2 regions of the Mesorhizobium sp. ESP7-2 genome follow, and region 2 is predicted to be linked to the other one. Evidence: riboswitches for the same ligand, from Rfam matches in the RefSeq annotation. Region 2 holds a riboswitch; the other holds the start of a gene.
The links. A riboswitch is a leader RNA that binds a small molecule or an ion and turns the genes downstream of it on or off. The one in region 2 is predicted to bind thiamine pyrophosphate.
Positions count from the first base shown of each region.

Region 1: another riboswitch for thiamine pyrophosphate. It lies ahead of thiB (thiamine ABC transporter substrate binding subunit); the one in region 2 lies ahead of LB543_RS10235 (YkoF family thiamine/hydroxymethylpyrimidine-binding protein).

Region 1 covers NZ_JAIUGQ010000022.1:439-10,679, reverse strand. The annotation lists gene LB543_RS20265 (ABC-F family ATP-binding cassette domain-containing protein) at 1-892, opposite strand, end outside; gene LB543_RS20260 (thiamine diphosphokinase) at 894-1,538, opposite strand; TPP riboswitch at 1,626-1,740, shown strand; gene thiB (thiamine ABC transporter substrate binding subunit) at 1,784-2,782, shown strand; gene thiP (thiamine/thiamine pyrophosphate ABC transporter permease) at 2,906-4,525, shown strand; gene thiQ (thiamine ABC transporter ATP-binding protein) at 4,518-5,294, shown strand; gene LB543_RS20240 (M48 family metalloprotease) at 5,532-7,001, shown strand; gene LB543_RS20235 (RNA polymerase factor sigma-32) at 7,018-7,881, opposite strand; gene LB543_RS20230 (amino acid ABC transporter substrate-binding protein) at 8,200-8,973, shown strand; gene LB543_RS20225 (amino acid ABC transporter permease) at 9,110-9,790, shown strand; gene LB543_RS20220 (amino acid ABC transporter ATP-binding protein) at 9,787-10,241, shown strand, end outside.
Region 2 covers NZ_JAIUGQ010000008.1:3,192-22,921, forward strand. The annotation lists gene LB543_RS10215 (glycosyltransferase family 39 protein) at 1-282, shown strand, start outside; gene msrA (peptide-methionine (S)-S-oxide reductase MsrA) at 459-977, shown strand; gene LB543_RS10225 (hypothetical protein) at 1,166-1,525, opposite strand; gene LB543_RS10230 (hypothetical protein) at 1,543-1,740, opposite strand; TPP riboswitch at 1,731-1,844, shown strand; gene LB543_RS10235 (YkoF family thiamine/hydroxymethylpyrimidine-binding protein) at 1,835-2,443, shown strand; gene LB543_RS10240 (ABC transporter permease) at 2,487-3,290, shown strand; gene LB543_RS10245 (ABC transporter ATP-binding protein) at 3,287-4,054, shown strand; gene LB543_RS10250 (ABC transporter substrate-binding protein) at 4,047-5,063, shown strand; gene LB543_RS10255 (methyltransferase family protein) at 5,258-5,938, shown strand; gene LB543_RS10260 (DUF3309 family protein) at 6,320-6,484, shown strand; gene LB543_RS10265 (GntR family transcriptional regulator) at 6,850-7,575, shown strand; gene LB543_RS10270 (ADP-ribosylglycohydrolase family protein) at 7,600-8,628, shown strand; gene LB543_RS10275 (PfkB family carbohydrate kinase) at 8,628-9,605, shown strand; gene LB543_RS10280 (ABC transporter substrate-binding protein) at 9,645-10,706, shown strand; gene LB543_RS10285 (ABC transporter permease) at 10,771-11,634, shown strand; gene LB543_RS10290 (ABC transporter permease) at 11,634-12,422, shown strand; gene LB543_RS10295 (ABC transporter ATP-binding protein) at 12,422-13,489, shown strand; gene LB543_RS10300 (aconitase X) at 13,563-14,813, shown strand; gene LB543_RS10305 (aconitase X swivel domain-containing protein) at 14,810-15,250, shown strand; gene LB543_RS10310 (LacI family DNA-binding transcriptional regulator) at 15,259-16,287, opposite strand; gene LB543_RS10315 (extracellular solute-binding protein) at 16,645-18,258, shown strand; gene LB543_RS10320 (carbohydrate ABC transporter permease) at 18,341-19,201, shown strand; gene LB543_RS10325 (carbohydrate ABC transporter permease) at 19,198-19,730, shown strand, end outside.

The sequences.
Region 1 (10,241 bases), on a different contig from region 2:
CGACGGTGAGGTCGCCAAAGCCCTTCTCGATGTTCTTGGCTTCGATCACCAGCTTGCCGGATTCGGCGGCGTCGCTTGCCACCAAGGTCGCGGAGCCCTCGGCACCGCGATGGCCGCGAAAGCGCTGGCGCATGGTCTGCAGCTCGCCGAGGCGTCGCATGTTCCGCTTGCGCCGCGCCGTCACGCCATAGCGCAACCAATGCTCCTCGCGCACGATCTGGCGGCCGAGCTTGTGCTGTTCGCGCTCTTCCTCTTCCAGAACCAGGTCGCGCCATTCCTCGAAATGGCCAAAGCCCTTGTCCAGCCTGCGGGTCTGGCCACGGTCGAGCCAGACAGTGGCGCGCGACACGCGTTCGAGGAAGCGGCGGTCGTGCGAGATCACGATGAGCGCCGAGGAAGTCCGGACGAGCTCTTCTTCCAGCCATTCGATTACCGACAGATCGAGATGGTTAGTCGGCTCATCAAGAAGCAGGATGTCGGGCTCGGGCGCCATGACACGGGCAAGCGCGGCGCGCCTGGCCTCGCCGCCGGACAGGTCGCCCGGCCGCTCCTCGCCCGACAGGCCGAGATGCTCCATCAGATAGCTGGCGCGATAGGGATCGTCGGCCGGCCCGAGTCCGGCCTCGACATAGGCCCGCACATTGGCGAAGCCGTCCATGTCGGGCATCTGCGGCAGATAGCGCACAGTCGCCGAGGGCTGGCGGAACACCTCGCCATCCTGCGGTTCGATCAGGCCGGCGGCGATCTTGAGCAGCGTCGACTTGCCGGACCCGTTGCGGCCGACCAGCGCGATCTTGTCGCCGGCCGACGCGGTCAAGGCGGCGCCGTCGAGCAGTGGCGTGCCGCCAAAAGTCAGTCTTATCCCGTCGAGATTGAGAAGAGGCGGGGCCATGTCAGCTTTCGGGCAATGGATAGGGATGGGCGAGCAGCAGTGCGCGGCCATGGCCCAGCGCGATGTCGAGGCGGCCCTTGACCTCGTTGGAAATGGTCAGCGACGAACCGAAAGCCACCTCGACCTTGTCGAGCGGCCATTTGGCGCCGGTTACGGTCAGGCCGGAGAGTTCGGAAAAGCCGAGTATCGAAAACAGCGTGCCGTCGGCATAATCGAAGCCGGCCCTGCCGAGCAGCAAGGGGACAGCTTCCTGGGCGCCGCTGGTCAGAAGCACATCCGTTCCGGCTTCGGCCAGCCGCAGACCAAGCGCCAAGTGCAGGAAGGCGTGGTCGGCGCGCTTGCCGCCGAAGGCGCCCGCCAGCACAAGACGAGTCGCCCCGCGCTCGAGCGCTGCCGCGATCGCCAGTTCGCCGTCGGTCTTGTCCTTTTCCGCCGGGAAGGTTTGCCGGGGCACGGCGGCGAGAACTTCCGGCAGATCGGCCGGCACGGAATCGAAATCACCCACCCACAGTTCCGGGACAAGGCCCAGCATCGGTGCATGGCCGATGCCGGCGTCCGCGGCGATGACGCGCGAGCCTTCGACCTGGCGGTCGAGCCGGGGCGTGCGGATGAGATCGCCGCCAAGCAGGATGGTGAATGTGCTCATATCCTGTCGCCCTTACCAGCCCGGCACGGGAAACGGAAGGCGGCAAACTCCCACTTGCGCGTCCCATCGGCCGGGCCTATGTGTCGAAACGCTCTAACGGGGTGCCGGACGCGACTTTCGCGGGCCGGCTGAGAGGTAGTCTCGCCAACCCGCTGAACCTGATCCGGTTTGTACCGGCGGAGGGATTAGACGTTTCGGACAATCCGACGCCTCAATTCCTTTCAACGCAAACGAAGGAGGCGCCGATGCGCACGCTTTTAAATTCTCTCGTCGCAGCCGTGGTAGTGACCCTGTCAGGGCCGGCTTTGGCCAAGGACAAGCTTACCGTTTATACCTATGAGAGCTTCACCGCCGACTGGGGTCCAGGCCCGGTGGTAAAGAAGGAATTCGAGGCCGAATGTGGCTGCGATGTCGAATTCGTCTCGGTCGCCGACGGCGTGGCGCTGCTCAACCGTGTCAAGCTCGAAGGCGCAGCGACCAAGGCCGACATCGTGCTTGGCCTCGACACCAATCTCACCGCCGATGCCAAGGCGTCGGGCCTGTTCGCGCCTCATGGCACGGTGAGCGATGTCAATGTGCCGGGCGGCTGGAGCGACGATACTTTCGTCCCCTTCGACTACGGCTATTTCGCCGTCGTCTATGATACCGAGAAGCTCAAGACGCCGCCGAAAAGCCTGAAGGACCTGGTCGAGGGCAGTGCCAATGACAAGATCGTCATCGAGGACCCGCGCACTTCGACGCCGGGCCTCGGCCTGCTGTTGTGGGTGAAGTCGGTCTATGGCGACAAGGCACCGGAAGCCTGGGCCAAGCTCAAGGCCAAGGTGCTGACCGTGACGCCGGGCTGGAGCGAGGCCTACGGCCTGTTTACCAAGGGCGAGGCGCCGATGGTGCTGTCCTACACCACCTCGCCGGCCTACCACATGGTCGCCGAAAACACCGAGCGCTACCAGGCGGCATCCTTCGAAGAGGGCGAGTACCTGCAGATCGAGGTTGCCGGCATCACCACCACGGGGGCCAAGAACCCGCTGGCGGCCAAGTTCATGGCTTTCATGACCGGGCCGAAATTCCAGGACGCCATCCCGGAGACCAATTGGATGTTCCCGGCCGGCAAGACCGACAAGCCGCTCAACCCCGCCTTCGACAAACTGGTCAAGCCGACCAAGACCTTGCTGTTCAGCCCCGAGGAGGTCGCCGCCAACCGCAAGGCCTGGGTGGACGAATGGCTGGCGGTGATGAGCAAGTAGGTTTTGTGGGCTAATCTCGTGAGATGACCGCTCTACGGCGCCCCCCTCTGTCCTGCCGGACATCTCCCCCACGAGGGGGGCGCCAAGGAACACAATGTTTCCCAAGTCGATCGTTGGTTCTCAGTGCAACGCGCATCTGATCCCCGCATCACCGCCGGCATCACCGCGCTCGCGGCAACCACACTGCTGATCGGCGGCGCTTTTGCCGGCCTTATCATCGAAGGCGCCCACGATTTTTCCGGCGCCTGGGCCGCCTTCGATCCTTACCTCTTCCGTGTCGTGCGCTTCACGCTCTGGCAGGCGGCCCTGTCGACACTGCTCTCGGTCGGGCCTGCCCTGTTCGTGGCGCGGGCGCTGTCGCGGCATCCACGTTTCCCAGGCCGCGCCTTCATCCTGCGGCTCTTCGCCGTGCCGCTGGCGCTGCCGGCGATCGTCGCGGCGCTCGGCGTCCTGGCGCTGTATGGCCGCGCCGGCTATTTCGCCGGCCTGTTCAACTGGGTTGGCGGCCGGGACTGGCCGGGCATCTATGGCCTGTCCGGCATTCTCGTTGCCCATGTCTTCTTCAACCTGCCGCTGGCCACTCGCCTGCTCCTCGAGGCGCTGCAAACCATTCCCTCGGACCAGTGGCGGCTGGCGAGCCAACTCGGCATGGGAGCGCGGCCGGCATTCCGGCTGATCGAATGGCCGACGCTGCGCGCCGCCTTGCCCGGCGTCGCCGGACTTGTCTTCATGCTCTGCATCACATCCTTCACCATCGTGCTGACGCTTGGCGGCGGGCCGGCCGCGACGACGCTGGAGGTCGGCATCTATCAGGCATTGCGCTTCGATTTCGATCCCGCGCGGGCTGTCGCGCTGACATTGCTGCAGATCGGCTTGACCTTCATCGTGGTGCTGGCGCTGACCCGGCTCGGCGCCAATGTCGTCGGCGACACCAACCTGCCGGTCGCGCCGCGCCGCTATCTCTCGGTCAACAGGACCGAGGCCTCGCTGAACGCTATCCTCATCGTGTTGGCTTCGCTCTTCGTTGCCGGGCCGATGGCGGCGACCGTGGCGGCCGGATTGGGCGCCGATCTCGGCCGGCTGGCCGGCGAGGCCACTGTCCGGCAGGCGACACTGACCAGTGCCGTGCTCGCTTTCCTGTCGGCGCTGCTTTCGGTGATGCTTTCGCTGGCCCTGACCATGGCGCGCCGGGCGCTGGCGCTGAACCGCCGCTCCGGCCCAAGGACACTGCTCGAACATGCCACCGATACCGGCGCCGGCTTTGTGCTGGTCGTGCCGCCGATCGTCATCGGCGCCGGCTGGTTCCTTCTGTTGCGCCATGTCGGCGATGTCTTTGCCATCGCCCCGCTCATGGTCGTCACCGTCAACGCCGTCATGGCGATGCCTTTCGCGTTGCGCGCCATCCGTCCCGCCTATGACGCGGCAAGCGAGCGTCACGAACGGCTCTGCGCGCAGCTCGGCATTTCCGGCTGGGCAAGACTGCGGCTGGTCGACTGGCCGTCGCTGCGGCGGCCGCTCGCCACCGCCTTTGCGTTCGCCATGGCGCTGTCGCTTGGCGATCTCGGCGTCATCGCCCTGTTCGGCAGTGATTCCGTTCAGACCTTGCCCTACCTTCTCCTGGCTCGCATGGGCAGCTACCGCACGCAGGACGCCGCCGGCCTGGCACTGCTACTCGGCCTTGTCTGCCTGGCACTGGTGCTGGCAGCGGACCGGCTGGGAAAGGGGATGGCCCGCGATGTTTGACAGGGCTGCTGACGGCAAGGGGGTTACGGTGCGGCTGGACAAGGTCTCGTTCAGTTATGGCGAGGCATTGTTCGCCTTCGATGTCGAGTTCACGGCTGCGCAAATCACCGCCATCATGGGGCCGAGCGGTTCGGGAAAGTCGACGCTGCTCAATCTGGTGGCCGGGTTCGAGACGCCGAGATCCGGGCGCCTGCTGATCGGCGGGGCCGATGTCGGCGGCGAGCCGCCGGCCGTGCGGCCGGTGTCGATGGTGTTCCAGGAGAACAATCTTTTCGCGCATCTTTCCGTCGAGCAGAATGTCGGGCTCGGCCGTTCGCCATCGTTGCGACTGACCGATGCCGACCACGCCGATATCGCGGAGGCGCTTGGGCGCACCGGCCTTGCCGGCAAGGAGAAGCGGCTGCCGCGTGAACTTTCGGGCGGTGAGCGCCAGCGCGTCGCCCTGGCTCGCGTGCTGGTGCGTGACCGCCCGGTGCTGTTGCTCGACGAACCCTTCGCCTCGCTCGGACCCGCGTTGCGCGACGACATGCTCGACCTGGTTGCCAGCCTCCATGCCGAGCGTGGCATGACGGTGCTGTTCGTCACGCACCAGCCGCAGGATGCCCGCCGGATCGGCCAGAAGGTGGTGTTTCTGGACAATGGCGCCGTCGCCGCCACAGGCACCTCCGACGATTTCTTTGCAGGGGCTGGTCCGGAGGCGTTCCGGCGCTACATCGGTGCGGCTGCCGGGGATGCCTTATCACGAGATATTGCCCGGAAGCGGACATAATTTACGCTCAAACCGGCCCGAGGCGATGTGGCGCTTGCTTGCCATGACTGGAGTAGTGTGGCTAGGTCCGCTCGATACCGGTCCGGCACAGGCCGTGATTTGCCTACAGCATCTGCTGCCCGCCCCGAGCGCGCGACCGACGCTGTAGCAGTTTGTTTTGCGCATGACACGGTCCGTTGGCCATGCGCAAGGACCTGAAAGGAAGCCATTCTGGCGATCGGCGCTGACAGGCTACGAATGAATCCGCTGGCGCGCTTTCTCGCGCTCGCCGGCTTTGCCGTGGCGCTGGCAAGCTGCCAGATGTTTACGCCTCCGGAAGTCCAGGAATCCGGCTTCCAGCCATCCGACAAGCCGATCACGGTGGACAATGTCGCCGCCAACAACAAGCTTGCCGAACTCGCCAAGGCGCAGCATCCGCGTATCCTGGCGACCTATGGTGGCGAGTATTCCGATCCCAAGCTCGAGCGCATGGTCGCCAAGGTGGTCGGCAATCTGACCGTGGTGTCGGCTAACCCGACCCAGACCTATCGCATCACCATCCTCAATTCGCCCAACGTCAACGCTTTCGCACTGCCGGGCGGCTATCTCTACATCACGCGCGGCCTGTTGGCGCTGGCCAATGATTCGTCCGAGCTCGCCGCCGTCATCGCGCATGAAATGGGACACGTCACCGCCAATCACGGCCTGCAACGCCAGCAGCTGGAGGCCGAGGAAGGCCTTGCGACCAAGGTCGTTTCCGATGTGCTCGGCGACAGCCCGACCGCCAAGGCAGCACTGATCCGCGGCAAGCTCAGGCTGGCGCAGTTCTCGCGCAACCAGGAACTGGAGGCTGACGCCATTGGCATCAAGTCGATCGGCGAAGCCGGCTACGATCCCTATGCCGCCGGCCGCTTCCTGCAGTCGATGTCGGCCTACACCGATTTCCGTTCGATCAGCGGTGCCACGGACGCCAGCCTCGACTTCCTGGCCACGCATCCCAGCACGCCGCAACGCATCGATCTGGCACAGCGCCACGCCCGCCAATTCGGCGCGCCCGGTTTCGGCACGCGCGATCGCGATTCCTTCCTCGCCGGCATAGACGGCCTGCTTTATGGCGACACGCCGGAAGAGGGCTATGTGCGCGGCGAAACCTTCCTGCATCCGGGTCTCGGCGTGTCGTTCACGGTGCCGGACGGTTTCATCATCGACAATTCGGCGGCAGCGGTGACGGCAACGGGTCCGGGCGACATAGCGATCCGCTTCGACGGCGTTTCGATCGACAAGAACCGCGCCTTGACCGACTATATCAGAAGCGGCTGGGTGGCCGGCCTCGACGACAGCACCGTCAAGCAGGAAACCATCAACGGCAATGAGGCCGCGACCGCGCATGCCGGCGCCGAAGGCTGGCAGTTCGACATCGCGGTGATCCGTGCCGGCGGCCAGGTCTACCGACTGCTGACCGCGGCCCCCTCGGCCAGCGCGTCGCTGGAAACGGTGGCGCGCTCGGTCAGTGGCTCTTTCCACATCCTCAGTCCCGCCGAAAAAGCGGCCCTGAAGCCACTGCATATCCGTGTGCTTACGGTGCAGCCAGGACAGACCATGGGTTCGCTTGCCGCGCAGATGGTGGGCGTCGACCGCAAGCTCGACCTGTTCCGCGTGCTCAACGCGCTGTCGCCGGGGGCCGCGGTTTCGGCCGGCGACAAGGTCAAGATCGTCACCGACAAGTAAGCGCCGTTGCGCGAGATCAGGCGGCAGTCGCCATGAATTCCGGGTTCTGCTTCACCAGCGCGACCTTGAGCTTTTCCAGGGCGCGGGCTTCGATCTGGCGGACGCGTTCCTTGGAAATGCCGAGCGTCTCGCCGAGTGCCTCGAGCGTGGCGCCCTCGTCGGTAAGCCGGCGTTCCTCGATGATGCGGAGTTCGCGGGCGTTGAGCGCTTGAAGCGCCTCCTTCAGCCAGAGCGCGCGGCGCGCGATATCGATCTTGTCGCCGACAATCTCGTCGGGCAAGGGATCGTCCGAGACCAGGAAGTCCATCCGCTCGGTCGCACCCGCATCGTCGGCAAGCGGCACGTTGAGCGAGGAATCGGGCGCCGACAGGCGCGAATCCATCAACGCCACATCAGCTTCGGAAACGCCGAGCGCAACCGACACCTCGCGGTAGAGGGTTGTGTTGGAGAGTGGTTCGGCGCCGTTCGCGAGACGGGCGCGCAACCGCCTCAGATTGAAAAACAGGGCCTTTTGCGCCGAACTAGTGCCGCCGCGCACGATCGACCAGTTGCGCAGGATGTAGTCCTGCATCGAAGCGCGAATCCACCACGTCGCATAGGTCGAAAACCGCACCTCGCGCTCGGGCTCGAAGCGAGCCGCGGCCTCGAGCAGACCGACATGGCCTTCCTGGATCAGGTCGCCGAGAGGCAGGCCGTAGTGACGGAATTTCGAGGCCATGGAAATGACCAGCCGCATATGGGCAACGGTGATGCTGTGCAACGCATTCTGATCGTTGTCCTGTTTCCAGAGCAGTGCAAGCCGATGCTCCTCGTCGCGCTCAAGGTAAGGCGCCCTCATTGCCGCGCGGACCATGACCCGACCTGCCGTGTCTTCCATCATAAGGCGCTCCTTGGCTCAGGCGTGCGAATGACAAACTGGCAAGAACCGGCTTGAAATGACGGCGTCGTGCCCTAGAACAGCCAAAACTGCCATGCGCGGGAAAGGTTCCGCTGGAGCAGGCAAGCGAGCGATGACGTCCGGGCAATTTCGGCACGGCTGCCCGGACTTCCGATGCTGCAAAGAAATTTCTTTTGGAGTATTTGATTTTCAGAACTGAGCCTTTTTGAAATTTCGTTCCTTATTTTTTCGATCCGCATCTGTCATTTTCCAGCCCTCACAACATGCCTGACATCAGGCCAAGGACGGGATCACAGAAAAATGAAATGGCTCAAGTCGCTCATTATCGCCGGAACGCTGCAGGCCCTGGCGGTCACATCGGGCCATGCCGGCGCCAATCTCGACCAGATCAAGCAGGCTGGCGTCATCAAGGTCGGCACGGAAGGCACTTACGCTCCCTTCACCTATCATGATGCATCCGGAGCGCTCGTCGGCTTCGACGTCGAAATCGCCAAGGCGATCGCCGAAAAGCTCGGCGTCAAGGCGGAGTTCCTCGAGGGCAAGTGGGACGGCCTGATCGCCGGCCTCGACGTCAAGCGATATGATGCCGTCATCAACGAAGTCGGCATCACCGATGCCCGCAAGGCCAAGTACGCTTTCTCCGATCCCTACATCGCCTCCAAGGCGGTGCTGATCGTGCGCGGCGACAACACCGACATCAAGACCTTCGCAGATCTCAAGGGCAAGAAGGCGGCGCAGTCGCTGACCTCCAATTTCGGCAAGCTGGCCGAATCGAATGGCGCCGAACTGGTCGGCACGGATGGCTTCGACCAGTCGATCCAGCTGCTTTTGACCGGCCGCGCCGACGCCACCATCAATGACAGCCTGTCGTTCCTCGACTTCAAGAAGCACAAGCCCGACGCCAATGTGAAGATCGCCGCCCAGGAAGAGAATGCCGATTACTCCGGCGTCATCGTGCGCAAGGGCGATCCGGAGCTGGTCGCGGCCATCAACAAGGCCCTTGCCGACATCAAGGCCGACGGCACCTACCAGAAGATCGCCGACACCTATTTCGGCCAGGACGTCTCGAAGTAATCATAAAGCGGGGCGGGTAGCCGCCCTGCAGCCCATCCAGCGGCGAGCCGTCTTTGACGGCTCGCCGCTTTTGTCGTGATATGGCTGACGCATTCGCGCTTCGATGACGCTGCCCGTCCATTCCGGAGGATATTTCGTGCCGTACTGGCTGCAACTGATGCTGGAGTCGCTGCCCTCGCTGCTGTGGGCAGCGTTGATCTTCACCGTGCCGCTGACGCTGCTTTCCTTCGTGCTCGGCCTGACGGTGGGGCTGGGCGCGGCGCTCGGCCGGCTGTTCGGGCCGAAGCCGCTTGTGGCGCTCGTGCGCTTCTATGTCTGGATCTTCCGCGGCACGCCTCTCCTAGTGCAGCTGTTCCTGATCTTCTATGGCCTGCCGTCGGTCGGCATCCTGCTCGATGCCTTTACCGCGGCGCTGATCGGCTTCACGCTCAACATCGGCGCCTACACGTCGGAAATCATCCGCGCGGCGATCGGCTCGGTGCCGAAAGGCCAGTGGGAGGCCGCCTATTCGATCGGCATGACCTGGAGCCAGGCGATGCGGCGCACCATCCTGCCGCAAGCCGGCCGGGTGGCGGTGCCGCCGCTCTCCAACACCTTCATCTCGCTGGTCAAGGACACGTCGCTGGCCGCCGCCATCACCGTGCCGGAGATGTTCCAGGCGGCGCAGCGTATTGTCGCCACCACCTATGAGCCACTCATCCTCTATGTCGAGGCGGCGATCCTCTATCTGGCGATGAGTTCGGTGCTGTCGGCCTTGCAGACGCGGCTGGAGGAGCGGCTCAACCGCTATGGCGGCTTCCTGGAGGCACGCTCATGATCGGCCTCGCCAACATCGAAAAACGCTTTGGCGACAATCTTGTGCTGAAGGGGGTGACGGTCGCCATCGCCGAGGGCAGCGTCACCGCGCTGGTCGGTCCTTCGGGCGGGGGAAAAAGCACGCTGCTGCGCTGCATCAACCTCTTGGAGATCCCGACCTCGGGCACGGTGCGGATCGGCGACGAGACGCTCGAGTTCCGCCCGGGTGGCAAGGTGCCGGCGGCGGACATAAGGCGCCTGCGCCTGCAGACCGGCATGGTGTTCCAGAATTTTCAGCTGTTTCCGCATCGCTCCGCCATCGAGAATGTCATGGAAGGCTTGGTTACGGTGCTCAAATGGTCGCCCCAGCAGGCACATGAGCGGGCGGCCGCGCTGCTGGAGAAGGTCGGCATGGCGCACAAGGCCGACGCCTGGCCGGCGACGCTGTCAGGTGGCCAGCAGCAGCGCGTGGC
Region 2 (19,730 bases):
AATGCCTATGACAAGCCGTCGATCTTCACCGATCTCGATATGCGGTTCGCACCCTGGATCTCGAGGCAGCGGTTGCGCGACCATGGCGTGCTGATGATTTGGCGGGGTCCTGGCGTGCCGTCACGGCTGCGGGCATGGTTGGGCAACATCCCGGTCAAGACCGTTCTTTTCAACTGGTCGCGCGCGGCGCCGCCGGTGGCGATCAGTTTTGCCGCCATTCCGCCTGGTCCGCGGTATCTGCCGGTTGCCGCCAGCAGCCGGACCCGGCATCCGCGCATCTGAGCGGCGTCATGCAACCCCATTCCCTTTGAGGTGTCTTTCACGGGTGCAACCGAATGGCCGCTCTGGACGAAGCAGGCGACAATGCCCATTTATGGGGTTATCCGAATTTGTTGTCGCGCAATGCCCGACGGAGAGCCGTTACACTTTTCCCGGGATTGCCTTTGAGGAGACGTTACATGGCGACTTCGAGCGAACGTGCAGTGCTTGCCGGTGGCTGCTTCTGGGGTATGCAGGATCTGATCCGGCGCTTCCCGGGCGTCCTCGCCACGCGTGTCGGCTACAGCGGCGGCGACGTGCCGAATGCCACCTATCGCAATCATGGCACGCATGCCGAAGCCATCGAGATCACGTTCGATCCGGCGAAAATCAGCTTCCGCCAGCTTCTGGAATTCTTCTTCCAGATCCACGATCCGACGACGCGCAACCGCCAGGGCAACGATGTCGGCATGAGCTATCGCTCGGCCATCTACTACACCAGCGAGGAGCAGAAGCGCGTGGCGGAGGACACCATCGCCGATGTCGATGCCTCCGGCCTGTGGCCCGGCAAGGTCGTCACCGAACTCGCGCCGGCCGGTGCGTTCTGGGAGGCCGAGCCGGAGCACCAGGATTATCTGGAGAGATATCCCAATGGCTACACCTGCCATTTCGTCAGGCCAGGCTGGAAGCTGCCGGTCCGCGAAAAGGCAGTTTCATGAGTTTTTTTGGCAGTTGGCAGGTATAAGCGCCCACCGATTGCCGCAAGACCATATCAATCGCGGCTGTCAACGTCGTCCGGTGGTTGACAGTTCGAATCGGCGCGAGCCGCCGGCCGGTCGTGACGGATACTAAAACCAATGCGCATGGAAAGCGCGGAACTTGCGTCCGCGCTTTCCATGCCGCGAAACTACTTACCGCAGTTCTTGTCGTTCACGGTCGGCGCAGTCGCGTTGCCATTGGCATCCGTCTGCGCGCCCTGCGGATTGGTCGGGCAATTCTGATCCGCGTTGGAATTCATGTCTCCCGGCATGATGGTTATGCTGTTGGTTGCGCCCGGATCGATTGTATTGGGCGAAGCCGGGGTACTTGGGTCTACGGTGACCGACTTGCCGCTGCCGCCCGACCCATCCGCGCCGGCCGCGCTATTGCTTTGCGCCATGGCGGATGTTGCAAGGGCAATGGTGAAGGCCGAAGCCGCGAGGATTTTCGTGAGCATGGCTTGTCTCCATTCTGTGAATTCGTCGCCGGAGCGGTTCACAGGCTTCACGGAAGCAACTGACCGCTCTATCTTTTTGTTTTGACGCATTCCGGCAGGAAAACCGCTTCGCACTTTTCCTGCGATTGCGTCTGGCGAGGTTCCAGACAGATTTCCGAGCCGACGGGCACCCGATTGCCGCCACGCTGGCGCAATGCTTTTGTCGCAGCTTGCTGAAAAAATAGCTTTCCCAACCGATCGAATGGTGCTTTAACGCCGCCATCCACAGGGGTGCTCCGTACGGTCGGGGCTGAGACGGGGGCGGCAAGCCCACAGACCCTAGAAGCTGATCTGGGTAATACCAGCGGAGCGAGGCGGGCGATGTTTTCAGGCGCACAGGTTTCCCTATATCCCATGGCCGACGATTTTGTCGGCGTCATCCTGGGCGCGCTCGGCGCGCTCGATCCGTATCGCGACAGGCTCAGGATCGAGACCGACGATATCTCGACCCTGCTGGTCGGCCCCCCCGAGGTGTTGTTCCCGGCGCTGCGCGACCTTTTCGTGGCTGCGTCCGGCAGCGGCAAGCATTGCGTGCTGTCGGCCACCATTTCGCGTGGCTGCCCAGGTGAGCCGGACGATCCGATCTGCCGCTCCGACACGTTCGGCGGACCTGCCGGGCCACTCGGCCCGCGCAAGCAAGCCGCCATTGCCGCCGTGCGCGGTGCGCCCGCCACCGGCCAGCCAGCGGCGGCGCAGTTCTCGCTCTATGTGATGGGCACGGACGACCACATGGACGAGATTTATGGCTGCATCGATTTCCTGAAGCAGTCCGGCGTCTACGATCGCTCCAAGAATTTCTGCACCAAGTTGCGCGGCGATGCCGGAGCGATCTTCTCGGCGCTCGATGAAGCCTTCTGCCGCTTCGGGCCAGGCGCAGGTCACGTAACCCTCGACGTCACGGTTTCGGCCAACAGTCCCACTGCCGTCTGAACCGCTCGCGCCGACGCGCGAGCGCCGTCAAGGTCATCCTCTCGTGGCTTCATCGTCATTCAACCCGCGTCACCTCGCGGGCTTCTTCGCCCAGGCAGCGCCGGCCGTGATATCGATCGGTCTGGTGTTCGTGGCGTGGGAACTCTACGCAAACCATTCCGGCATCAAGCCGACGGTTCTGCCGCCGCCCTCGCGCGTCTTCGAACAGGCGGTGCTCAATCGTGACGCGCTGCTCGACAACGCCGTTCCCACCATCCGCGCCACGCTGATCGGTTTTGCCTGTTCGCTCAGTACCGCCTTCGCGCTATCGATGCTGGTCGACTTCTTCCAGCCTTTGCGGCGCGCGCTGTTTCCCGTGTTCATCGTCAGCCAGACCTTGCCGCTGGTCGCCATCGCGCCATTGGTGGTGCTGTGGTTCGGTTTCGGGCTGATGCCCAAGATCATGCTGGTGGCGCTGGTCACCTTCTTCCCGATGCTGGTGGCCCTGGTGCAGGGCTACGAGGCTACCGAGGTCGAGATCGGGCAGATGCTGCGCGCCATGGGAGCAGGGCGCTGGCGGGTCTTCATGCTGGCACGGTTGCCTTCGGCGCTGCCTTATTTCTTCGCTGGCCTCAGGATTTCCATCACCTATGCCGTCGTCGGCGCCATCTTCGCCGAATATGCCGGCGCGGCCAAAGGGCTGGGCATCTACATGCTCAACGCCAAGAACAATTTCCGCCCAGACCTGGTGCTCGCCGCCGTCGGCGTCAGCGCAGCGCTCACTCTCGTCCTGTTCGGGCTGACGGTGCTGCTGCAGCGACTTGCCATGCCCTGGGAACGAGCCGCCGGAAAAGGCCCGCAACCATGAGCCGGCTCGAATTGCGGCATATGCGCAAGGCCTTTGGCGGGCTCGAAGTGCTCGCCGACATTTCGCTGCGCGTGGATGCCGGCGAATTCGTCTCGATCCTTGGGCCTTCGGGCGCCGGCAAATCGACGCTGTTCCAGCTTCTGACCGGCGCCGAGCAGGGCGAGGGTGAGATGTTCTTCAACGGTGCGCCGCTCGACGATCACGGCAGGCATTTCGCCTTCATGCCGCAGCGCGACGCGCTGATGCCGTGGCGGCGCATTCTCGACAACACGACCCTCGGGCTCGAGGTGCAAGGCGTCAGCCGCAAGGCGGCGCGGATGCGGGTCGCGCCGCTGTTTGCCGAGTTCGGGCTTGCCGGCTTCGAGCGGCATTTCCCTACGCAGCTTTCGGGCGGCATGCGCCAGCGCGCGGCGCTGCTGCGTACCGTGGTGCAGGAACGCGACATGTTGCTGCTCGACGAGCCGTTCGGCGCGCTCGATGCACTGACCCGCGCGGCCATGCAGCGCTGGCTCGAACAGATGTGGCGGCATCATCGCTGGACGGCGTTGCTGATCACCCATGATGTACGCGAAGCCGTGTTCCTATCCGACCGCATCTATGTGCTGTCCGCGCGGCCGGCCCGTGTCGTGCGCGAGATCAAGGTGCCACTGCCGCGCCCGCGCGATCCAACCAGCGCTGCCACACGGCAGGCCGGGGCACTCGAGGCCGAGATCCTCGATATTTTGCTCAACCTCCAGCCATCCAAAGGACATGATCATGACTGACTTGACGCGCAGGCAAGCTCTGCTGCTCACACTTGCCGGCAGCGTACCGCTGATCACCGGGTCGAGCCGCTCCTTCGCGGCAACGCGGAAGGTGACCGTCGCCCTCGACTGGACGGTCAACACCAACCACATCGGGCTGTTCGTCGCGCGCGACAAGGGGTTTTATCGCGAGGCCGGTCTGGAGGTCGATATTGTGCCTTACAGCGACACCGGCGCCGGCACGCTTGTTGCCAACCGCGTCGCCGATTTCGGCATCAATGGCACCATTAGCCTGTTCACCCAGAAGACCGCCGGCGCCGACTTGAAGGCCGTCTATGCCGTGGTGCAGTCCGAAACAGGTCGGCTGGTGTTCAATGCGGCGCGCAGTGCGATCAAAAGCCCGAAGGATCTGGATGGCCTAACCTATGGCGGTTTCGGCAGTGCCTGGGAGAACGCGCTGATCTCGACCATCATCCGCCACGATGGCGGCAAGGGCGGTTTCGAGACGGTGACGCTCGGCACTTCCGCCTACGAGGCGCTGGCCAACGGTTCGGTCGACTTCACGCTCGAAGTATCGACTTGGGAGGGCGTCGAAGCCGAACTCAAAGGGGTCAAGCAGCGCAGCTTCGTCTACGCCGACTATGGCGTCCCCGACGAGCACACGACGCTCATCTCTTCGAGCGAAGCGTATCTCAAGGCAAACCCAGAACTGGCGTCGTCCTTCATCCAGGCAACGCGGCGCGGCTATCAGTTGGCGGTCGATCATCCAGAGGAAGCCGCCACGCTGCTGATCGCGGCCAACAAGGACGCCCTGACCAATCCGGCGTTGATCCATGCCTCGTTGAAGACACTGATCGAGGGGCACTATCTGCGCGGACAAGACGGTGCCATCGGCATCATGAATCCGGCCAAGATGGAAGCGATCGGCTCCTATCTCTTCGCCGCCGGCATCCTGCACGACGCCGATGGCAAGATTGTCGCGCAACGTCCGGATTTCGCGGGATATTTCAGCAACGGGTACCTCAGATAGGCACCGACGCGGAGAAAGGTCGTATCGTCCCACGCTGGACGCGAGGATGTGGCTAGGTCGCAGCCCGACAAACCGCGGGTACGGCCTTCACCTTCGATCCGGTTTGATGCCGATCCGATCGTCTCGGTTAACGGCCCGGCAATGGTTGCGTGCGAAGGTCGCCCCGAGGGATCATCGGGATGCTTGCCTTGCTCATGTCAAAAAGTGACACACTTTCGCGTGCGGCCGACAACAGGCTTTTGTCCGCGGCGCGCAAGCACGAGATTCTGCTCGACCTGCGCGAAGGCTTCTTTCGCGCCTGTGCGCTGCTGTGCGCGGGGCTGTTCGTCTATCGCGGCGTCTATCAGCTTGTCGAGGATCCGACTCGACTCAATGCCGCGCTGGTGGCGATTTCCGAGATACTCACCTTCACCTGGCTGCTTCTGTCGCGGCGTCCGGTGACGCGTGACTGGAATCCGCTTACGGTCATCGTTTCGGTGACGGCCAGTTTTGGCGTTGCGTTGATCAGCCTCCAACCAGGCATCGCACTCGTCCCCCTTTACGTCGCCGCGCCGTTACAGGTCATCGCACTGTTGTTCGTTATCTGGGGCAAGATCTCGCTGGGGCGCTCTTTTGCGATCCTGCCCGCCAATCGCGGTGTGATGACGGGCGGTGCCTATCGGCTGGTGCGGCATCCGATCTATGCCGGCTACCTCGCCGGCCATGTGCTCTACCTCCTGTCGGCCTTTTCCTTCCACAATCTCGCGGTCTATGCGGTGATCACCTATCTCCAGCTTTACCGCATCTTGCGCGAGGAGGCGCTGTTGGCCGCCGTGCCGGAGTATCGCGCCTACATGGAACGCGTGCGCTACAGGTTGTGCTACCGGGTCTTCTGAGAGCAAGATCGCCAAGGCACTGCCGCCAATCCAATTTTTCTGGGATAGGCCAACGGATCGGACTGACGCGGTTTGAGGTTGGTCAACGGGAATCCGGACAGGATTGCATGCAGACAATAGCGAGATTCCCGCAAATTTCACGCCGCTGAGGCTCAGGCAGGCCGCGGAACCAGCCGTGGGGCTTTGACCGCACTCTCCTGGCCTCCGGCCGGTCGGAAAGCCCGCCGTCCAGGCGGCTTTCCGCGTTGCGCCCTGAGCGTTCCGTAGCCGCGATGGTCCGGCGGAACGCCAGCCTCCCTAAAACGTTCATACCTTTGCAACATCCGAAATGGCGCGATGTTGAACCCGCGCGAGAGCGCGCATTCAGGAGCAGGGAAGGCCATGGGTCTTGGAACGATACTTATCATTATTCTAATCCTCGCGCTGCTAGGCGGCTTCAGCGGTCTCGGCGGCGGCCCGTTCTATGGAACCGGTTATTATGGTGGTGGCGGTCTCGGACTTGTGTTGCTCATCGTCATCATCCTTGTGGTTCTGGGACGCATTTAGCAGTTCGATCACGGCGGCAATCGCAATCGCGTGACCACGCTCACGTCGCCGGGCACCGAATTGTGATGCAAGCAAGCCGCCTTGTGATCCGGCATTCCGCGGGACTCGCGTATGGTGATTGCGGTCCACACCCCCCGTGGAAACAAGAGGAGAGGGTCCCACCCCTTCATTCTCCTCCAAGGCCCGCCCCGGTGTCCCCGGAGCGGGCTTTCTTTTTAGCAAAGCGATTGCCTCGAAGTGCCGGGTCGCCGCCGGGCGGACGCGGGGCGACTTGCGGTGAAGCGTCCGTGGGCGCCGATCGTTGACAGAGTTCACATAGCAAGATATTGAACAGGATTATACAGGTTCACTGAACAGGTAGGTATATGAAGCGGCGCGCGGTTCAACTGTCTCCCGGCACGGGCAAGCCCGAGCAGATCGCGACCGTTCTCGAGCACGAGATACGCTCCGGCGTTCTTGGTTTCGGTGACAGGCTGCAGAGCGAGAACGAGCTCGTCCAGCGCTTCTCCGTCAGCCGGAATACCGTCCGCAAGGGTCTCGAGGAGCTGTCCAGTCGCGGGCTGATCACCACCAAGGGCGGTATCGGCTCCTTCGTCACTTTTGATGGCAAGCCGGTCGATGACGCCATCGGCTGGTCGCGAGCGCTGGCCAATGCGGGCGCCAATGCCGAAACCCGGACGCTGCGGCTGGAGGTCATCGAGGACGCCGAACTGGCGACCTTGCTGGACGTCGAAAGCCCGTTCTTCATCGCCGTCGACCGGGTGCGCACCAATGCCAGTGACGGTCACGCCATCTCCATCGAACGCAGCCGCCTGCCGCTGTCGCCCGAACTGGAGGACGTGCCGCTGCGTGGCCTGCGCGAGGGGTCGCTGCACCAGACGCTGCGCGGGGCGGGGCTGGTACCGGACCATGGCGAGGAGTGGGTCGACATCGAGAAGCTGAATGCCGATGACGCCGCCATCCTCGGCTGTCCGCAAGGCACGCCGTTCTTGCGCGGCCGCCGGCTGACGCGTGCGGCCGACGAGCGGCCGATCGAATATGTCACCAGCCTGCTCAACCCCGCGCATTTCGCGCTGCATATGAGATTCTGAGCGATGTCGGACAACGAGTTTGAGATGAATCGCGCAATGGGTGCGCTTGTCGGCGGCGCGCTGGGCGACGCACTCGGCATGCCGACGCAGCTTCTGTCGCCGGTCCGTATTGCCGAACTCTACGGCCATGTCGAGGATTTCGTGACGCCTTTCGCCGACCATCCGGTGTCGAAGGGGCTGCTGGCCGGCAGCATCACCGACGATACCGAACAGGCATTGCTGCTTGGCCGCATCCTCATTGAATCCGGCGATCGCTTCGACCATGCGCGTTGGGTCAACGCGCTGCTCGACTGGGAGCGTGAGGTCAAGGCGCGCGGCAGCTACGATCTCCTGGGGCCATCGACCAAGCGCGCCATCGATGCCATCAACAATGGCGTGCCGGCGGAAGAGGCGGGGCGTAGCGGCGACACCAATGGCGCGGCCATGCGTATCGCGCCGGTCGGCATCATGATGTCGCTGGAGCCGCTCGATGCGTTCGTCGCCAAGGTGGCCGAGACCTGCCGGGCGACGCATAACACGTCGATCGCGATTGCGTCGGCCGCCGCCGTCGCGGCCGCTGTCAGCCGCGGCGTCGCCGGTGGCGACTGGCGCGCGGCCTCCGACAGCGCGGTCGCGGCGGCGCGGCGAGCCGCGACGCTAGGCCATTGGGTGACCGGTGGCGACATAGCCGCGCGCATCGCCTGGGCGCAGGATCTGGTGCGCGGCAAGGTGAAGAGGGACGCGACCCGGTTGATTGTCGATCTGGTTGGCACCGGCGTCGCCAGCCAGGAATCGGTGCCGGCTGCCTTCGCCGTGCTGCAAGTCGCCGACGGCGATCCATGGCAGGCGGCAATCATCAGCGCCAATCTTGGCGGCGACACCGACACGATCGGCGCCATCGCGGCCGGTATGGCCGGCGCCTGCACCGGCTTTTCGTATCTGCCGCAGGATCGGATCGCCGATCTCAAGGGCATCGACATGGCGCAGGTTCGGGCGCTGGCCACCGATCTTGTCGCGGCGCGGATGTCGAACGGTCGCGTCGGCAACGCCGGTTCCGGCAAGGATGCGGCATGATGAGCGGGCGTCTCGTCCATATCGGCAGCGCGGTGGTAGACTATGTCTACCGCATCGACGCCTTGCCGGCGCCCGGCAGCGAGAAGACGGCGTCGAGCTATGCGCAGGTCGCCGGCGGCGGCTTCAACATGATGGCCGCAGCGGCCCGCACCGGTATGAAGGTGGTGTTTGGCGGCCAGCTCGGCAGCGGTCCGAATGGCGACTTCCTGCGTGCCGCCTTCGCCGCGGAGGGCATCGAGACGCTGACGCCGCCGTCGCCTCTGATGGACAGCGGCAATTGCGTCGTCATGATATCGAGCGATGCCGAACGCACCTTCGTCTCGTGGCCAGGCGCCGAGAGCGCTCTCAGCCTCGATCTGATGGCGCCGGTGGCGATCGGGTCTGACGACTGGGTGTTCACGTCAGGCTACACGCTGAGCTATCCTGGGAGCCGCGATGCGCTGACCGGATGGATCGAGGCGTTGCCGGCAGCTGTTCCCTTCGTCTTCGATCCGACGCCGGTTATTGCGGACATCCCACGTGCCATTCTCGATCGTGTGCTTGCCCGCACGACCTGGCTGAGCTGCAACACGACGGAGGCGGCCGAGATTGCCGGCGCCGGCGACGCCGAGGCTCTCGCCTCGCGGCTTCTGACGGATCATTGCGCGAAGGCCGATGGCGTGGTCATCCGAGCTGGCGCAGGCGGATGCCTCGTCCGGCTGGCCGACGGCACTGCACGGACCATAGCCGGCTTCAAGGTGGCGGCCGTCGATACCAATGGCGCCGGCGATACGCATATCGGCGCCTTCGTCAGCGCGTTGGCGCGTGGCGTGCCTCCCTTCGATGCCGCGGCCTATGCCAACGCGGCGGCGGCCATTTCGGTGACACGCCACGGCGGCTCATCGGCACCGGCCGACGAGGAAATCCAGACTTTCCTGAGCCAGGCCGCTTCGACCGGCGCGCCAGGCCAGACACGGAAGGCCCATCAGACAGCCTGACAAGCCCCGGAAGCGGGCAAACACAGAGAGGAACGAACCATGCGCATGCCCGACTTGACTGCTCTCTTGACGGCGACCGCCGTCTTCACCTCCGCACTCGCTTTCGCCGCCAAGGCCGACGAGGTGCATGTGCTCAACTGGAAAGGCTACGGCGCGGACGAGCCGTGGGCCATCGCTGCTTTCGAGAAGGCGACCGGTAACAAGGTCGTCAACGACTTCTTCAATTCCGAACAGGAAATGCTGACCAAGATCCGGACCAATCCCGGCCTCTATGACGTCGTCATGATCAATGCCGCCTTCAACGACCAGGCGATGGCGGAAAAGCTGATCCAGCCGATCGATGTCTCCAAGCTGCCGAACTATGCCGATATCAGCAAGGACAAGGCGAGTTCGCCGATGCTCGACCATGACGGCAAGGTCTATGGCGTGCCGTGGGTGTGGGGGTTGACAGCGCTTGCCATCAACGAAAAATCCTTCGACAAACCGCCGACTTCGATCGCCGAGATGTGGAATCCGGCGCATAAAGGCCGTGTCGTCATCCGCGACGACGCCGTCGAGGCGGTCCAGTTCGGCGCTATCGCCACCGGTCAGAACATCAACGACATCAAGGATATGGAGGCGGTGAAGACCAAACTCACCTCGCTGATGCCGCAGATCAAGACCTTCTGGAGCTCGGAGAACGACTGGAACCAGATGGTTGCTTCCAACCAGATCGACATCGGCACCTATTGGAGCGGTTCGGCCGACCGCGCCAAGACGCATTTCAAGCTGCCGGTCTCGCTGGTCATCCCTCAGCAGGGCGCCGTTGCCTGGCTCGACGCCTTCTCCATTCCCGTCGGCTCCAAGAACGTTGCCGGTGCGGAGGCTTTCATCAACTACATGATCGACCCGAAATTCTACGTCGAATGGGTGACCAAGGTCGGCGCGCCGGTGTCAGCCAACACCAAGGCGGTGGACGCGCTTCCCGAGGATGCCTTCAACCGCAAGGTCATGGGCGATCCCGAGGTTGCCAAGCGCATCCAGTTCCAGGCGCCGATCACCGACGCGCAACGCAAGGCTTATCTGGCGCTCTGGCAGCAGCTCAAGGTCGACGTGAAGTAACGAGCTTCGGGACCAGCCGGCGGTTCGCGCCGGCTGGTTCTTCAATCCTGGGGAGGTGGGTATCATGGCAGGTGCGGTCGCGTCGCGCAGCGGGCTGAGATCGGCGCTGCCGCTGCTGGCGCCGGCCTATCTTTGGCTGACGGTGGCGATCTTCCTGCCGCTCTCGGCCATGGTCTTCTTCTCCTTCATGACCGACCTGCCGCTGACGGGAAAGCCATGGGCCTTCACGCTTGGCAATTATGCGGCCTTCTTTTCGCAAAGCCTCTATCTGACGCTGCTGCTCGCTTCGCTCCGGCTAGGCCTGGAGGTGACGCTCTGGTGCGTGGTCATCGGCTATCCTGCTGCCTATGTGCTGGCCAAGGTGCTGAAGGGCCGCAGCCGCGAGGCGATCTTCCTGCTGGTCATCCTGCCGTTCTGGTCGAACGGGCTGGTACGCATCTTCTCCTGGGCGATGGTGCTGCGTGAAGGCGGCATTCTCGACACCGCGCTCAACGCGGTGCTGCCGTTCAAGATCAACATTGACCTGATGTATTCCTATCCGGCCGTCATCATCGGGCTGGTGCACTCCTACGTGCCCTACATGGTGCTGACCTGCTATCTAACGCTGCAGGCCATCGACGACTCGCTGATCGAGGCCGGGCGCTCGCTCGGCGCTTCTCGGCTGCAGGTGCTGAAGCGAGTGATCATTCCGCTGTCGCTGCCGGGACTGGTGGCGGGCGCGGCGCTCATCTTTGTCCCGGTGGTCGGCTCGTTCATGGAGCCGCGCATTCTCGGCGGCCGCACCGGCACCTTCTACGGGACGATCATCGAGGACCAGTTCGTCGCCGTATTCAACTGGCCGCTCGGCGCGGCACTGTCCTTCATCCTGCTCGCCGTCGTGCTGGTCATCCTGGGGGTCGCTTCGCCCGTGCTGCGGAGGGCGGCATGATGGCGACGACACGCATCCTGGAATGGCTGGGTCGCCTCTATGTCGGGCTGCTGCTCGCCTTCCTCTATTTGCCAATCATCATCATGGCGCTGATGTCATTCAACGTCTCGCCCTTCTACCAATTGCCCTTCGAATGGACGACCGAGTGGTACGCCTCGCTGTGGCAGAACGACCAGCTGATCGCGGCGACCTGGAACAGCATCGAGATCGCCATCATCACCACTGTTATTGCGACCGTGCTCGGGTCGGCGGCGTCGCTGGCGCTCTTTCGTTACGAGTTTCGCGGTAAGAAATTTTTGCAGGCCCTGCTGTTTCCGCCGATCGCCATTCCGTGGCTGATCACCGGCACGGCGATGCTGATCTTCTTCTTCGGCGTCGGCATCGGGCGCGGCCTGTTCGCCATCCTGCTCGGCCATGTCGCGCTGGCGTTGCCCTATGTCATCGTCGTCGTCTCGGCCCGGCTGCAGACTTTCGCGCCGGAGCTGGAAGAGGCGGCGCGTTCGCTCGGTGCCAACCAGTGGCAGGTGACCAACCGCGTGACGCTGCCCTGGATCATGCCTGGCGTCATTGCCGGCGGGCTGTTTGCCTTTGCCGTGTCGTTCGACCAGTTCGTCGTCTCCTATTTCCTGGCGACGCCGGGCCAGACGACGTTGCCGGTCGAAATCTACGCCGCGATCCGCAAGGGTTTCACGCCCGAGATCAATGCGGTCTCGACCATCATCATCGTCGTGTCGATGGCGCTGATGCTGCTGACGGCGCGGTTCTTCAAATTCGGCGGAGAGAAATAATGGCCGGAGTGCAGGTATCGAACGTCTCGCGCAGCTTTGGCGCGCACAAGGCGCTGGACGATGTCTCCATCGATTTCGCCGATGGCGGCTTCTATGCGCTGCTTGGGCCGTCGGGCAGCGGCAAGACCACGCTGTTGCGGCAAATCGCCGGCTTCGACTTTCCCGACAGTGGCCGCATTGCCATCGGCGGCGAGAGTGTCGAGCGGGTGCCAGTGGAGAAGCGGCGCATCGGCATGGTGTTCCAGAACTATGCGCTGTTTCCCAATATGAGCGTCGCTGACAATGTCGCCTTCGGCCTGTCGGTGCGCGGCGAGGGCAAGGCGGTGATCGCCACGGAGGTCCAGAGTGCGCTCGACCTCGTGCAGTTGGGCAAGCTCGGCGGGCGGCGTCCGCACCAGCTCTCCGGCGGCCAGCGCCAGCGCGTGGCACTCGCCCGCGCCATCGTCACCAAGCCGCGCGTGCTTTTGTTGGATGAGCCGCTCGGCGCGCTCGACAAGGCGCTGCGCGTCGACATGCAGATCGAATTGAAGCGCATCCAGCGCGAGATCGGCATCACCACCATCTTCGTCACCCACGACCAGGAAGAAGCGCTGACGATGAGCGACCGCATCGGCATATTGCGCGACGGCAGGCTCGTGCAGGAGGGGCCGCCGGAAGAGATCTATGACCGGCCAAAGAGCGAGTTCGCCGCCACCTTCCTCGGCGACGCGAACATCTTTCGCGGTGATGCGACCGGCAATGGCATCCGCCTGGCGGATGGCACGGCGATCGCAGCGGGGGCAGGCGAAACGCTTGCCGCCGGCGCTAAGGCAAGCTGCGCCGTGCGGCCCGAGCGCATCCGCATTGGTACCGATGCCGGAGTCATGGATACCGCCAACGCCAACATGCTCAAGGGGCAGGTGTCGAAGCGCATCTTCGCCGGCAACAACAGCACCTATTTCGTCGAACGCGCCGGACAGACGCTGAAGGTCATTGTGCAGAACACCGGCGCTGACAGGCTAGCGGAGGGGCAGGATGTGGTGCTGCGGTGGTCGCCGGAGAGCACGGTGCTGATCACGGCGGGTTGATCCTTGCTTCGGCTCTTGCCAGACAGCAGGCGATGAGGAACAGCATATCCGGCCACAAGTCCGGAGCACACTGATGACGCTGGAATTGACTGCTGACGACCAGTCGATGTTACAGGGCGACCACGGGCCGGCCGCCGCCGCCGCCATGAAAATCCTCGTCGCCTTCTCCAACGCGATCGGCGCGGGCAGCCTGCTCGACATCACCGGTGCCCATATCGATGGCTGCCTCTATCACGGCAAGGCAGGGCTCGATTTCGTAGAGAGACTGGTCGAGGGCGGTGGCCGTGTACGTGTGCCGACGACGCTCAATGTCGGCTCGTTCGACCTCATCCATCCCGGCATGGTCAAGATGCCGGTGGCTGAAGAAGTGCCGGCGCGGCGGTTGATGAAGGCGCATCTGGAGCTTGGCTGCCAGGCGACCTTCACCTGCGCGCCTTATCAGACACGCTTCCGGCCTGAATTAGGCCAGCAGATCGCCTGGGGCGAATCCAATGCCATCGTTTTCGCCAATTCGGTGATCGGCGCGCGCACCAACCGCTATGGCGATTTCATCGATCTGTGCTGCGCCATGACCGGGCGCGCACCGGCCTGGGGCTTGCATCTCAGCGAGAACCGGCGCGGCCGCATCCTGTTCGAACTGGACATCGCAGGTTCAGAGCCGAGCGACAGTCTGTTCGTCGGCGTCGGACTGATCATTGGGCAAGCCTGTGGCGATCGTGTTCCGGTGATCGCGGGCCTGCCGGAACCGCGTGACGAGGACCAGCTTAAGGCGCTGGGCGCGGCGGCGGCAACGACAGGCGCGGTGGCATTGTTCCATGCGGCTGGCATCACGCCCGAGGCGGGGACGCTTGCAGAGGCGTTCCACGGTCACGCCCCTGAGGAGACGTTTCGCATCAGTCGCGCCGACATTGATCATGCGCTTTCCAGGCTGTCTGGAGTGCCCGATGGCGCGCCGCTCTCGGCCGTCTCACTGGGTACGCCGCATTTCTCGCATGAGGAGTGGATGCGCCTGTTGCCGCTGCTGCGAGAGGCAGCGCCAGGCAAGGGGATCCCGATCTACGTCAACACCGGGCGCGCGACGCTGATGCGGCTGCAGGAGGAGGGTGCGCTCGACGGCATGGAAGCACTCGGCCTGATCGCGGTTGCCGACACCTGCACCTATGTCACCTCGATCCTGGAACGCCTCGACGGCGTGGTGATGACCAATTCCGGCAAATGGGCGCATTACGCGCCGGGCAATATCGGCGTGACCGTCGCCTTCGCCGATATGAGGGACTGCATCCGGTCCGCCGCGATCGGGCACGTCGTGCGGAGTGCGTCATGACGCAGCGGATTGAAACGGACGCGGCTGAAAGGCTGGGCACTTTCCAACAGGCCGGCGCCGCCGAAGGGCAGGCCTTGGTGTTTTCGCAGCCGCTCAGCTTCTGGGGCGGCATCGACGCCGAGACAGGTGGCATAACAGATCATTCGCATCCAGGCCTTGGGCAGAATGTGGCCGGCAGGATCCTTGTCATGCCGAGCGGGCGCGGCTCGTCGTCCTCATCCTCGGTCTTGGCGGAGGCGATCCGCAGCGGCACCGCGCCGGCGGGCATTCTCTTGGAGCGGCCGGACCCGATCCTTGCCGTCGGCGCTATCGTTGCCGAATTTCTCTACGGAATCAGCATGCCGCTGGTCGTATGCGACATAGCAGGTCTCGTCTCCGGCGAACGCCTTGCGATAGGCATTCGCGAGGATGGTCGGGCGATCGTCCGCAGGATCTGAAGATTGCTTCAAATCTCCGGGATGTTCTCCTTGAAGATCACCTGCAGCCTTGGCTGGTGCAATTCGTAGGGCAGCCCCCGTACGGCATGGGTCAGGATGTTGAGCGCCTCGCGGGCCTCGACGCGCGGGTTCTGGTCGATGACCGCGTCGAGCGTGCCGTCGAGCAGCAGCTCCTTGGTGCCGTCGGTCGCCTCGTGGCCGAGGAAAACCATGGACTGGGCACGGCCGCGCTCCTTGAGCGCACGCGCTATGCCGGTGTTGCCGGCGCCGACATTGTAGATCGCGGCAAGGTCCGGGTGCCGTTCCAGAAGAGCCGAGGCCTCCGAATAGGCCTTTTCGCGGTCGTCGAGCATCTCGCGCATCTCGACAATCTCGAGATTGGGTGATTCCTCGGTCAATATGTGCCGGAAGCCCATCTCGCGTTCCTCGTGGCCGCGGTAGGAAAGCGAGCCGGCGAAGAGCGCCACCTTGCCGGGGCGTCCAGAACCCATGAAACGGTTGAGCAGATAGCCGGCCAGCCGCCCGGCGGCGCGGTTGTCGATGCCGATATAGGCGACCCTGGGCACATGCAGGATGTCGGAAGCGATGGTCACCACCTTGACGTCGTTGGCCGACAGCGAGCGGATCGCTTCACGCACGGTCGGATGGTCGAGCGCGATGACGCCGACGCCTTGCGTCTGGCCACGCAGATCCTGCAGCAGGCGGGCGAGCCGGTCGGGATTGAAGCCCTCTATGGTGGCGATGTGGACGTCGAGATCGGGGCGTGCCAGGGCCTGCGCCTCGATGTGGCGATGCAGCATCTTGATGAAGGAATTCGTGCCCGCCGGTAGCGCGAAGTCGAGCCGGATGATCTCGCCGGGCAGGGGCCTAGCCGGCGCTCCGTTTGGGCTCTCGGCGATGTAGCCGAGGCGCTGCGCCATTTCGAGCACGATCTCGCGCGTGCGCGCCCGCACGCCGGGACGATTGTTGAGCACGCGGTCGACGGTGGCGGCGGAGACGCCGGCTTCCCGGGCTATGTCAGTCAGGGTGGAACGCACGGTCTTTCATCTCCTCAATGCATCAAGATCACGCAATGACGGCTGCCGGCCTGATGGTGCCAACGCCTCGCTATCCGCGATTCTGATGGGAAATGATGTATCCGGCCTTGGCCGATGCGCAAGCCGCCAGGCTAAATCAAGTCGCCCGGCATGTTCGCGACGAGACGGGAAGAGATATTTCCCATCAAATCGAGGCATCTGGAGAGGTGTATGAACCCCGGAATGACGCATTTCTCCGCCTCTCTGCGATGTTGTGATGTATTTTGATTATTTATGATGTTGACAGCCTTCCGGTCCTGCCGTCAATATCCCTCATGGGCTCGTGGAGGAAACATTGGGCCTGAGGGAGGAATTCCAATGTCTGATCTGATCCGCATCTCGCGGCGCCGGTTGCTGGCGTCCGGAGGAAAGGCAGCGGTGTTCGTAGCCGCTACAGGTATCGCGCCACAATTCATTCGTCCCGGCCGTGCTTATGCAGCCGACGCACTGGCGCCCGGCATGATCGGCGGGCCGACCGGCTTCGACGGCGCCGAGCGTTATCAATACGGTCCCGACACGCCGGAAGGCCGCGCCGTCGAGGCCGCCAAGGCGCTGAAGGGTGCCGGCAAGGCGCCGGCCAAGATCGTGCTTGGCCTGTCGGACGGCTCGATCGGCCAGCTCACCCAGCCTTTCCCGGCCGGCGCGCCGTCGATCAAGGAGCTCTGGGAGAAGGAAACCGGGATCCCGATCGAGATCGTCGGCCTGCCGAACGGTCAGGAATTCACCAAGACGATGCAGGACATCTCCACCAAGGGTGGGGCCTACGACATCTATTCGACCGAGTGGAACCGCCTTGGCGATCTCGCCGAGACCGGCGGCATCGCCAAGCTCGACGATTTCGTCGCCCAGTACAAGCCCGAATGGGACGATCCCAAGACAGGCTATGTCGACGGTGCCAAGGGTGTGTCGCTGCTCAACAAATATCGCGGCTCGAACTATGGCGTGTCGCTGGACGGCGATTTCCAGACCTGGGTCTACCGCGCCGACCTGTTCGGCGACGAAGCCGAGAAGAAGGCCTTCAAGGACAAATACGGCTACGATCTGGCGCCGCCGAAAACCTGGAAGCAGCACGGCGATATCGCTGCCTTTTTCCAACGCCCGGAAAAGGGCCTGTTCGGCTCCACCGATCTGCGCAACCAGGGCTGGGGCTACACCAACTGGTACCAGCGCTATGTCTCGATGGCCTCGCCCAACCAGTTCCTGTTCGGCGATGACGGCAAGCCGCTGATCAATTCCGAACACGGCATCGCGGCCACCAACGAATATGTCGAATCGCTTGCCCATCATTCGCCGGATGCGATCTCGTGGGGTTGGCCGGAGCAGTACGGCAATTTCGCCAAGGGCGGCGCGGCGATGACCTGCGCCTTTTCCAACCTGCCGAAATTCCTCGACAATGCCGGCAACAATGACTCCAAGGTCACCGGCAAGATCGGCTCGATGCTGCCGCCCGGCCGCGAGATCGACGGCAAGCTGATCAGCCGCTCGGTGCTCTGGTTCTCGCTGACCGGCATGGTCTCGTCGCAGTCGAAGAACCAGGAGGTTGCCTATCTCCTTCTGCAATGGCTGGGTTCGGCCCGCATCTATGCCTGGATGAGCGCCAACCCCGGCGGCTATCTCGATCCGTTCCGGCTTTCGGATTTTTCCGATCCGCTGGTGCGCCAGACCTATCATGCCTACCACATGGACGTGGTGCGCGAGACGGTCGCCCGCACGGTGCCGACCATCAACTATCCCGGCGCCACCGCCTTCCACAACGCGCTGGACGAAAACCTCATGGCCTCGCTGACCAAGGCCAAGACATCGGAGCAGGCGATGGCCGATACGGAAGCCGAGTGGAAGAAGATCGCCCGGCGCATCGGCGAGGACAAATTGCTCGAAGCCATCAGGACCAACAAGGAGGCCTGGCCTACCGTTCTCGATCCGATCAGCTGATCCATCTCCCTGGATCACAGCCGGAGGGGAGGGGCGAAAGCTCTTCTCCTCCGCAACCGACGCCACCAGCAAAAGCAGCCAGATGAAGCGTTCCGTCCCCTTCGAGATATTCCGCTACGCCGCGATCCTCGCGGCGATGGCTGTCACGCTGGTGCCGATCCTGTGGATGGTCTCGATGGCCTTCAAGCCGATCGCAGAATGGTCGGCGACGGGTGCGGACCTGACATGGTGGCCGAAGAACCCGACGCTCAGCAATTTCCAGTTCGTGTTCGGCGAATCCACCAACAATCTGATCGTCGCGCTCGACCGCACAGCGCTGAAGCCGATCCTGTCGTCGCTTCTGTCGGCGGTGTTCGGCACCGCGATCGCCATGTCTGCCGGCACGGCCGCCGCCTACGGCTTGTCGCGCTTCGGCTCGGGCCAGAACCTGCCGCTGGCGTTGATCCAGCTCCGGCTGTTTCCGCCGATGGCTGTGATGATCCCCGTCATGATCATGTGGGCCTTCCTCAACTTCACCGACAGTTGGTGGGGGCTGGCGCTGATTTACGCCATCGTCACGCTGCCGTTCGCCTTCTGGCTGATGAAGACCTTCTTCGATGACAGGCCGCGCGAGATCGAGGAAGCCGCCTTGGTCGAGGGCTGTTCGCGGCTGCGCGTCTTCACCCGCATCACGCTGCCTATGATGCGTGCTCCGCTGGCGAGCGCTGCCCTCTTCGTCTTCATCCTCAACTGGTCGGACTATCTGATCGCGTTGCTGCTGACGACGCGTGAATGGGTGACGATCCCGGTCTACATGGCCTCGCTGTCGTCCTCGATGACCGGACAGCTCTACGGCGCCAAGGCAGCGCTTGGGCTGATTGCCGCCGTGCCGCCGGTCATCATGGGCATCGCCATCCAGCGCCACCTGGTGCGTGGCCTGACTTTTGGAGCGCTGAAGCAATGAGCGCTCTGACGGCAACGATTTCGGAGGATGGGATGGGCGTGCGCGGCAGGCCGGCCCCGCGCGACGAGGGCACGCGGCTGGGCTTTCGCCTGACCTTGCCGGCGCAGATCCTCGTGCTGTTCATCTCGGCCTTTCCGCTCTTGATGCAGCTCTACATCAGCGTCACCGACTGGTCGCCGCTCTCGGGCCTCGGCTGGTGGAATGCGTGGGAGATGTGGAACGGCTTTGCCAACTACACCGATCTCGCGGCCGATGCGCGTTTCTGGAGCGCGCTGAAGCGCACTGTTATCGTCATGGTCGTCTGCGTGCCGGCGGAATTCCTGCTGGGCCTCGCGCTGGCGACGCTGTTCGCCGACGATTTTCCCGGCAAGCGCATTTTCTATTCGATCCTGCTGATGCCGATGATGGTGGTGCCGGCGGTGGCCGGCTACATGTTCTTCATGCTGTTCCAGTCGGGCGGCCCGGTGAACGATATCCTGTCGGCAATCACGGGCACGCAAGTCACCATCGCCTGGCTGTCGGACCCGAC